2 linked regions of the Rubripirellula tenax genome follow. The main gene of each other region encodes a partner of the protein of the gene in region 2 in a complex. Links are inferred from orthologs where the notes say so. Each region holds a gene or a part of one and is shown on either strand. Other genes may lie near its edges.

Region 1 (4,548 bases), on a different replicon or contig from region 2:
CCGTCTTTGTCGAGAATCGTAGTGCAGCGCCGCACCCAAAACGTGGGATAGGCTTCCAGCCTGTCGTCTAGCCTGTCATTGAAAACTAGGCGAAAATGACAGGCTGGAAGCCTATCCCACGTTGAATTCCACTAGGTATCTAGGTTCCCTTTCAAACATGTCTTCGCTCGTCACCGAACCTGAACTCGGTACTTATTGTCGCCAAACTGCCGAAGCTGCACGTGCGGCGTCGTACGAGTTGGCATCGCTTGATACGGAAGTTAAGAACCGCTGGCTGCACCAATCTGCGGACGCCCTGGTCGCCCATTCGGACAAGATCATCGCTGCGAACCAACTCGATTTGGCTGCGGCGCCGGAATACGGATTGACAGACGCTGCGATCGATCGACTTCGACTGGACGACCAACGAATTGCCGCGATCGCCGCGGGGCTGCGAGAGATCGCGGCGCTGCCCGATCCGATTGGTGAAGTGATTGACGGATTCACGCGTCCGGGCGGACTGCAAATCTTGAAGCGACGTGTTCCGTTGGGCGTCGTGTTCTTCATCTACGAAAGCCGCCCCAACGTGACTGCTGACGCGGCCGGCATCTGCGTCAAGAGCGGCAATGCGGTGATCCTTCGCGGCGGCAAGGAAGCCATCCACAGCAGTCGCGCCATCGTCGACCAATTGTCGGCCGTCGCGGTCCAAAGCGGAATCCCAAAAGCTGCGGTGCAATTGGTCGCTACCACGGATCGCGCCGCCGTCGGCGAATTCTTGACGATGAGCGACTTGATCGACGTGACGATCCCCCGCGGTGGCGAAGGGCTGATCCGTCGGGTTGCAACAGAAGCGACGATGCCGGTCATCAAACACTTCGACGGCAATTGCCACGTCTATGTGGATACCTCGGCCGACATCGACATGGCCGCGTCCATCATTGAAAACGCGAAGTGCCAGCGTATGGGTGTATGCAACGCGTGCGAGTCGCTGTTGATTCACGAATCGGTCGCGTCGACGGCATTGCCCGCGATTGCCGATCGTTTACGAAAATACAACATCGAAATGCGTGCCGATGCTCGAGCCAAAGAGTGGTTGCCCGATGCGGTCGCAGCGACTGAGGAAGACTGGGGCACCGAATACTTGGGGCCAACGATCAGCATTGCGGTCGTGGACTCGATCAGCCAGGCAATCGAGCACATCAACCGTTACGGATCGCACCATACCGACGCGATCGTCACCAACGACCTGCAGGCTGCGGACACGTTCACGACGCGTGTCGACAGCGCTGCGGTGATGGTCAACGCCAGCACTAGGTTTAACGACGGTGGCGTTTTCGGCTTGGGCGCCGAGATCGGAATATCAACCGATAAATTTCATGCTCGCGGGCCCTGTGGGTTGCGCGAACTTACCAGCTACAAATACATCGTTCGTGGAAACGGACAGATCAGGGAATAGGTGTCTGGAATCATGCGTTTATTGTTCTTACCAGATTGACCTATCAAGGCGCGTGGGTGCGATGTCATCGTTTCGTCCACTTTGGATTGCGTTTGAAATTGGCAACGGGCGGCGATGACCTGCGAATGTTCGTTCTGCAAGAGTGTGTTTTACTTCCATCCTGATCGCCACGACCTGATCTTTCAACCGAAGGGGACACGGACATGTCCGATGAATCACTGAGCCAAAACCAAGTCGAAAGCCTGTTGAAGGCGATGGAAACGGTCGACGGTGCACCACCGAAACCGCAGACTCCTAAATTCAGCGACGAAAAAAGTCCGACGGCGGGTGCGCGAACGACTCCGGCTGCCCCGGCTGCGGCTCCTCGTGTGACTGCGTATGACTTCAAGCGACCCGAACGGGTCGGCAAGGATCAAATGCGAGCCATGCATTCCTTGCACGAATCGCTCGCTCGTAACTTCGGTGCGTCGGTTTCCGGCATGCTGCGAACGATGATCGAAGTCAAGCTGTTGAGCGTGGATCAATTGACGTACAGCGAGTTTGTTTTCAGCTTGGACAACCCTAGCTGCTTCAACGTTCTGGCGCCGTCCCCTTTGAACGGCAATTGGATCTTAGACATCGCGCCGACGCTGTCGTATGCGATCATCGACCGGATGCTTGGTGGTGACCCTGATCCGAACGAGACGATACGTCGGCCGCTGACCGAAATCGAGAATCGACTGATCGGTCGTGTCGTCGAACTGTTCCTGAAACGGCTGCGCGAATCTTGGGAGAACATCGTCGATCTCGAATTGACGATCGAGAAAGTCGAAAGCAACCCGCAGCTGGTTCAAATCGTTCCGCCCAACGAAGTCGTGATCCTGGTCGGATTCGAAGTCTTGTTGGGCAAGAACCGCGGAATGATGAATCTGTGCATCCCTTTCAACACGATCGAGAATTTCAATTCTCGGCTGTCACGCAACGGATGGGTCGGCTACGGAAAAGGGACGCCCACCGAAGAAACGCGTGGAAAAATCTCGACCAGCATGAGCGAGGCGCCGGTGGATATTGTGGTCACGTTGGCGAGATCGAAGATTCGGACCGGAGACCTGCTGGAGCTGGCGGTCGGCGACATCATCACGACAGAAAAAGAAATCAATTCGCCGCTGGAGCTTGCGGTTCAAGATGTCCCGAAATTCAATGCCCGCGTGGGTGCATTCAAGGGCAAGAAAGCGGTTCGCATCGAATCGGTGATGGAGCGTCCAAAGAGAGACGCTCCGCCACCAGAATCGAAGTGATTGGCGACCGCTTAACGTCGCCTATCGCCAATCACGATTGTTCTCAGTCAAACTGATAACGGCTTTACGCCATTTCCTTCAGACCCTTCAAAGGGCGGATCGACAACTTCTTGCTGGCGGGCTTGGGCTTCAACCAGATTTCTTGTCCGTCGGCCGGGTTACGTCCCTTACGCTTTGGCTTTGCTGGAACGTCCTTCAGGACGATCTTGCAGAGGCCAGGGATCGCGAATTGGCCAGGGCCGCCCTTGCCAAGCGACTTGGCGATTTCGGCGGTCAACGCGTCGAAGACGGCCGCTACGTCCTTTTTGGACAGTTCGGTCTCTTCAGCGATGTTAGCAAGGATTTGCGTCTTGGTGGGTGCTTTGGGAGCAACGGCGGCTTTTGCCATGGGGTCGAACCTTGTTTGTAGACGTGAATTGGAATCGATCGGGGCATCCAATAATTCAGCCCGCGATTACTATCGGCAAAGTGTTATGCCGCATTCGGTCTTGTTGCAACCCGGCTTCGACCAAAAAAGCCCACGATTTGCGGGTTTTTCGATCGGACTTGACACGCCGAGAGCCATTTGACCTAGATCTGACATCCTCCAAGAACCCCGTTTTTACGGTTTTCTATGCGTTTTTCGCTTTTAAAAGCGACGTCGTCAGGCCGTAAAACAAGCCCTCGAACGACTTTCGGCACCCCACGAAAAGCTGCATTTGCGATGTGAATCCTCCGTCGTTCGGAGGAGTTTTCGCACGCCATCGGTGACGCGGCGGATGTCAAATGTCGGTGCTCAGAACCTGATCAATGGCTTCGCTAGAGATCGATTCTTCGTCCGCTATTTGCTCGCCAGCAACCGAGATTCGCGTCAGCTCCGGTGCAACGGATTGCATCGCGGAATCGATCGACGAAACGTCCGTGACGTTCGCGTTCTGGGCGATATCCGCTCGATTCGCGTCGGCGGACTCGTCCGCATTGTCGTCCAGCGTCGTTGCCAATGGGGATGTATTCGGAGCGTCGAGCAACGAAGGCACAAAGACATCTGCGACCGTTACGCCGGCGGTTGCAACGGACTCACCTTCGGCTTGCTGTTCACCGAACGTCAACGAGCTTGATGACAGTCCGCTTGAGGACTCCGATGCAAGCGGTTGTGTGCTGGAAATCGTCGACACACTGCCGGTCGATCCGGTTGTCGTTGTGGTGGTCGTGGTTGTCGGAGTGGTCGGCGTGAACGCAACACCGCTCGATTGGACGTTGATTCGGTAGAGCCGCAACCCGTCGACTTCGCCGCGAAATTCGACGTTCCGATTGTTGACGGTTGAAACAGTGGCTTGAACTTCCTCGGTGGTTGCGGCTGTTCCCGTGCCGGTCGGCGCGGTGCCGCGAATCGTCACGTTCGTACCCGCTTCGTCCAACGTCACGACCGGCGATGTGATCGTGTCGGTATTTTGCGAAGGAATGACCAAGGTATGTGATTGTCCCGGGGCAACGGCAACAAGCAAGGACTTGCGAGGCGAAGTGCCCATCCAATCGCGGATCGAAATGTACTGGGCCTTCAACTGGCCGACATCGATTTGAACCGTCGAATCGCCGTCTTCGGCCGCACTGACGACGTCAATCGTACGAGCTTCCGAAGCACCTTGTAGGAACCCGAGTGCCGGGATGTCGATTTGGTAATTTCCAGGTAGCACGTTCTGGAAGGAATACGAATCGCCGCTTACGGTCAGGGCCGCATTGACGTCGTTGCCCAAGGCATCGGTGCCTTTAAGAGCCAACGACGCTGGTACGAATGCCGAATTCGCGTTGTAGTCCAGGAAAATATTTCGCAATGCGAAGTCGTTCACTTCGACGGTC
Region 2 (4,420 bases):
GGTTGCCAGAAGGTCATCGACCAAGAGAACGCGTTGGCCGGGTTTGACACCGTCGACGTGAATCTGCAATTCATCGGTGCCGTATTCCAATTCGTACGCGAACGAATGCAGATCGAAGGGCAGTTTCCCCGGTTTTCGAATCGGGACAAACCCGGCGCCCAACGCCATCGCGATCGGTGCTGCGAAGATGAAACCTCTCGCTTCGGCTGCGGCGACGATGTCGATCTTTTTCCCCAAGAACGGTTCCGCCATTGCATTGGCGGCTTGGGCAAGCGCATCGGGGTTCGCCAGCATGGGTGTGATGTCGCGAAACAGGATGCCTGGTTTCGGGTAGTCAGGAATTTCGCGGATGAAGTCGAACAAATCGAGCATGTGGAGACTCGCCGGTGTGGTGATCGGGACGCAAGTGGGAATCAAAAAGGCATTCTAAGCGTAGGCGCCGGGCGGATGCCCGAAAAGGGGCGCGGGCGGATGCCCGATCAAGCAACCTGTGAGGATGCCCGAAAAGGGTCGACCGGCAATCGAAGGCCTAGCGATCCATCGAAGCGGCGTTAGCATGATGCCCGTCGTTCGCATTCCCCATCATTGCCGCCCATGCCATGAACGCTTCCACGCACGCCGTATCCGTCAGCGAGCTGACGCACCACATCAAAGCGATATTGGAAGGCACTTTCCCGTCGATATGGGTCGCTGGTGAAATTTCGGATCTGTCCCGGCCGCGCAGCGGACACCTCTACTTCACGCTCAAGGACGAGACTTCGCACATCCGTGGCGTGATCTGGCGCGGGACGGCGTCTCGACTGGACGTCGATCTTGCCGATGGGCAATCGGTCTTTTGTTTCGGCGATGTCGAAGTCTACGCGGCCCGCGGAACCTACCAGTTGGTCATTCGCCAGGTCCAACTTCAAGGGCTGGGGGCTCTTCAGAAACGGTTTCTGGACCTGCAAGCCAAACTTGACGCCGAAGGAATCTTCGCCGCCCAGCGCAAACGCATGCTTCCGCGATGCCCGCGACGAATCGGTGTTATCACCAGCCAGAGTGGCGCCGCGATTCGCGATTTTCTGCAAGCCGCGTCGAGCCGTTTTCGCGGTGTCGAGATCGTCGTCATTCCCGCGGTGGTTCAAGGGCCGACCGCGGCGGCGTCGATCGTGGCTGCGATCAAGCAGGCACACCGCTATGCGCCGGCGCTGGACGCTTTGATTTTGACGCGAGGCGGCGGCAGCCTCGAAGACTTGTGGTGTTTCAATGAAGAACCCGTCGTCCGTGCGGTCGCCGCGTCGAGGATCCCCACGGTGTCGGCCGTTGGGCACGAGATCGACGTCACGCTTTGTGATATGGCGGCGGATGTGCGCGCATTGACGCCAACGGATGCGGCCACGCGAGTGTTGCCCGATGCCAAGATGTTTGATCGATCGGTGACTGAATTGAGTCGCCGCTTGGATCGATCGATGCGTCAATCGATCGATTCCCGCCGATTGCGGTTGAATCAAATTGCTTCGCGTACTGGTTTTCGCAAACCGCACGAGATCGTTCATTTGCGATCGCGATATCTGGACGAACTGGATGCTCGCGCGCGTCGCGCGATGTTCACCAAGCTTCGGCTGGATGCGGCAAAATTGGCAACGCAAGCAGCTTCGCTTTCGGCGTTGTCACCGCTGAGCGTGCTGACGCGGGGATACAGTGTGACGCTTGATGCCGTGGGAAACGCGATCGAATCGACCGACGTTGTGAACGTCGGCGACACGATTCGAACTCGCGTTCATCGCGGCGAGATCGAATCGGTGGTGAAGTCGCTCAGTTGACGTACTCTTCTTCCTCTTCGCCAGTCGGACGCGAAATTTCGCCGCTGTCTTCGAGATGACGAACAATGTCCACGATCTTTTGTTGGACGCCCTCGACTTCGCTGACGCGGACGCTGCCCAGGTATTCCATTTCTTCGCGCAGGTTTTCGGCCGCACGCGATGACATGTTTCGCATGACCTTGTCTTGCAATTGCTGGCTTGCGCCTTTAAGCGACATAGCCCATTGGGCGGTTTCGACGTTCTTGAGTAATGCTTGAATGTCGCGGTCGGCCAATTTGCAAATGTCTTCGAACACGAACATCAAGCGGCGGATTTCATCCGACAACTCGGGGTCTTCGCGGCCAAGTGATTCCATGATGGTGCGCTCGATCGAACGTTCGCAAACGTTCAGAATCTCGGCGACGTTCGCGACGCCACCGGTGTTGGATTGTTGTTGGTTGACCATGCTGGACAATCGCATCTCAAGCCCGAACTCCAATTCGGCAACCGCCTCGGGGCTGGTTCGTCCGATCGCGGCGATACGCCGAATGACTTCCAGTTGTTTCTCGGGATCTAGCCCGGCCAAGACTTCGGCAGCATAGTTGCCCGGACAATGGCTAAGCAGCAGTGCGATCGTTTGCGGATGTTCGTCGCCGATAAATTGCAGCAGCGTTTGTGAGTCGACTTTCTTGATGAAGCCGAACGGCATCGCTTCGATGGTCTGCTGAAGATTTCCGATCAGCTCGTTAGCGTCTCGGCCGAGAGCTTCGCGAATCAGTTCCTTGGCACGCTCGAGTCCGCCTGGGCTGGCATACAACGAACTGGCTTTGCTGGTCAGAAACTCAGCGATCACCATTTCCTGATCGTTGCCACCCACCGATTCGGTTTGGGCGATCATGATGCTGATCGCTTCGATGTACCGTGGCGGCAGTTGGCCCAGAATTTGCGCAGCCGCTTTCGTCGGCAGACTCATCAACAAAATGGCCGCTTTTCGCAAGCCGTTTTCGTCGAAAGGATTCATAGGGACGGCCGTTGATGGGGGTGCAGCGTTTTTGCGAAATGCAAATCGCTGTGATCGAGAAAGGGATTGTTTCTTCGTTATCGACGCAACGACGCACCGTCTTTTCGCATCAAAGCGAAGTTTCCGGTGATATCGATTGCGAAAAATGCAACGGCGTGTGAAACCCGTCGTCTTTAAGGTACGTTTTTGCTCAATTGAATCCCGTCACTGGTGACGCGGACGATGGTCCGGCCGTCGCTGAGTGATTGTCCGTCCGTCAGAATCTCTCGATCGACCAATGCTCGGTGTCCCAATGCACTGCCGTAGACCGCTCGGACGGCTTCGCTTGCCGCGATCGTTGACGGTGACTTGAGATCGGATCGAAAAAGTGGCGTCTTCCGGATCTGGTTGAGTTCAGTGCGTGGCAGCGTGCGAGTCTGCGAAAAGTTGGCTATCGCCGTCGTGGTTCGCAAAATCGGTGTCGCCGTCGCCGGCGAGATTGTCGCAACGGTCGCTAACGTGGCGGCTAGGTCCGATGATTCGGACAATTCGGACGACTCGTCCGACGGCTGAGTCAGCATCGCAATCAACAATCCGATCGATAGGATTGCGACCAATACGATTTGTTTGGTTTGCTTGGACGATGGCGTCTTTTCGGATGGCGTTGCAGACATCAGGCATCGTTCCTTTGGCGATTGGCATCATTCGATGCAGCATCCGGTGACGCTATGCGTAGCTTCAGTAGCTGTGCCGCGGCAGTGCCTTCGGCCGCAAACGGAATGCGAAATTCGATTGTCGCGACACACGGATCGGTATCGGACCCTTCGTTCGTTGTCGCCGGTCGGCTGAGTTGCAATTCGCCGACCGCAATGGCGATCTTCTGATTCGGCAGGCCGGCGAGGAACGCGTAAACGTCGTCGCAATTGCCGTGGATCTCGCAGCGTCCCGTGACGACGCCAACACGTGTGCCGACGTGCCGTGTTCCGATCTCTGGCCGATTGATCGTCAAGCCGTTCTCGGCAGCCAAGCGGCGCAGTTGGATTGCGACTGCCTGGGGATCAATGTCGGTTGGCAACCACTGTGCGATGTTCGTCATCGTTTGTTCGATCGACGCAGATGCCTCGCTGATTCTTGCGTATCCCTGACGCCATCCGTCGCTGGAAAGAATCAACGCATGGGCGTCATCAAGGTTGACGTCGACGCCTTGAAAGCGAGTCGTTACCGAAGCTCGAAGGTCCTGTGTCGAGACCCATCCTGTGGCCACCACTAGGATCGCGATCACGATCGATCCGGCGATATGGCATCGCGCGGGTGTTCCCGTGACTTTCAAAAGCCAAGATGATATCGTCGGCAATGACTTCATTCGTTCGTTCATGGCAGTGTCCCCGACGCGATGGGGTTTGCCTTGATTGTGATCGGAAATCGCAACAACTGGTTCTCTTCAACCGTCGGTAACGCATCTAGCGTCGTTGCCGACGAGATCCGTGGGTGGGCGTTCATCCGATCCAGCCATTGTAGTGCTGTTGCCGTATCGGCAACCTTCGCCAGCACATTCAAATGCGGAGATGCCCATGTTGGAATTTTCGGTGCGGTCGATTGCGTCGAGTCCGTTTCGAACTCGATGGGCAAGCGAACGTGC

The links. Proteins that work in one complex are often made in the same cells at the same time.
Region 1: the proteins of fliG (region 2) and fliM are in contact, whole or in part, in a crystal structure (PDB 4QRM), measured with the Thermotoga maritima proteins. The link is inferred for Rubripirellula tenax from one-to-one orthologs. Residues at the interface, in WP_004082903.1 of Thermotoga maritima: Phe122, Ser125, Glu126, His127, Pro128, Gln129, Thr130, Val133, Glu157, Arg161, Leu164, Leu165, Arg167, Ser169, Glu171, Val172, Glu175, Ile176, Asn179, Lys182; in WP_004081085.1 of Thermotoga maritima: Tyr124, Leu127, Asp128, Ile130, Met131, Gly132, Gly133, Pro134, Glu136, Pro139, Arg141, Thr144, Glu145, Ile146, Glu147, Ser149, Ile150, Lys153.

Annotation. Positions count from the first base shown.
Region 1 is NZ_SJPW01000005.1:9,047-13,594, forward strand. Bases 751-3,675 are described here. They hold fliM (flagellar motor switch protein FliM), read left to right. Parts: upstream 751-1,638; coding sequence 1,639-2,712; downstream 2,713-3,675. Other genes in these bases: Poly51_RS18175 (glutamate-5-semialdehyde dehydrogenase), read left to right, coding at 751-1,435; Poly51_RS18185 (HU family DNA-binding protein), read right to left, coding at 2,777-3,100; Poly51_RS18190 (Ig-like domain-containing protein), read right to left, coding at 3,474-3,675. In the rest of the region: more of Poly51_RS18175, read left to right, coding at 158-750; more of Poly51_RS18190, read right to left, coding at 3,676-4,548. UniProt on the Bacillus subtilis protein: One of the proteins that forms a switch complex that is proposed to be located at the base of the basal body.
Region 2 is NZ_SJPW01000001.1:196,090-200,509, reverse strand. Bases 799-3,595 are described here. They hold fliG (flagellar motor switch protein FliG), read right to left. Parts: upstream 2,803-3,595; coding sequence 1,795-2,802; downstream 799-1,794. Other genes in these bases: Poly51_RS00825 (hypothetical protein), read right to left, coding at 3,455-3,595; Poly51_RS00830 (hypothetical protein), read right to left, coding at 2,976-3,455; xseA (exodeoxyribonuclease VII large subunit), read left to right, coding at 799-1,802. Outside these bases: Poly51_RS00845 (adenine phosphoribosyltransferase), read right to left, coding at 1-372; more of xseA, read left to right, coding at 600-798; more of Poly51_RS00825, read right to left, coding at 3,596-4,156; Poly51_RS00820 (hypothetical protein), read right to left, coding at 4,153-4,420. UniProt on the Bacillus subtilis protein: One of the proteins that forms a switch complex that is proposed to be located at the base of the basal body.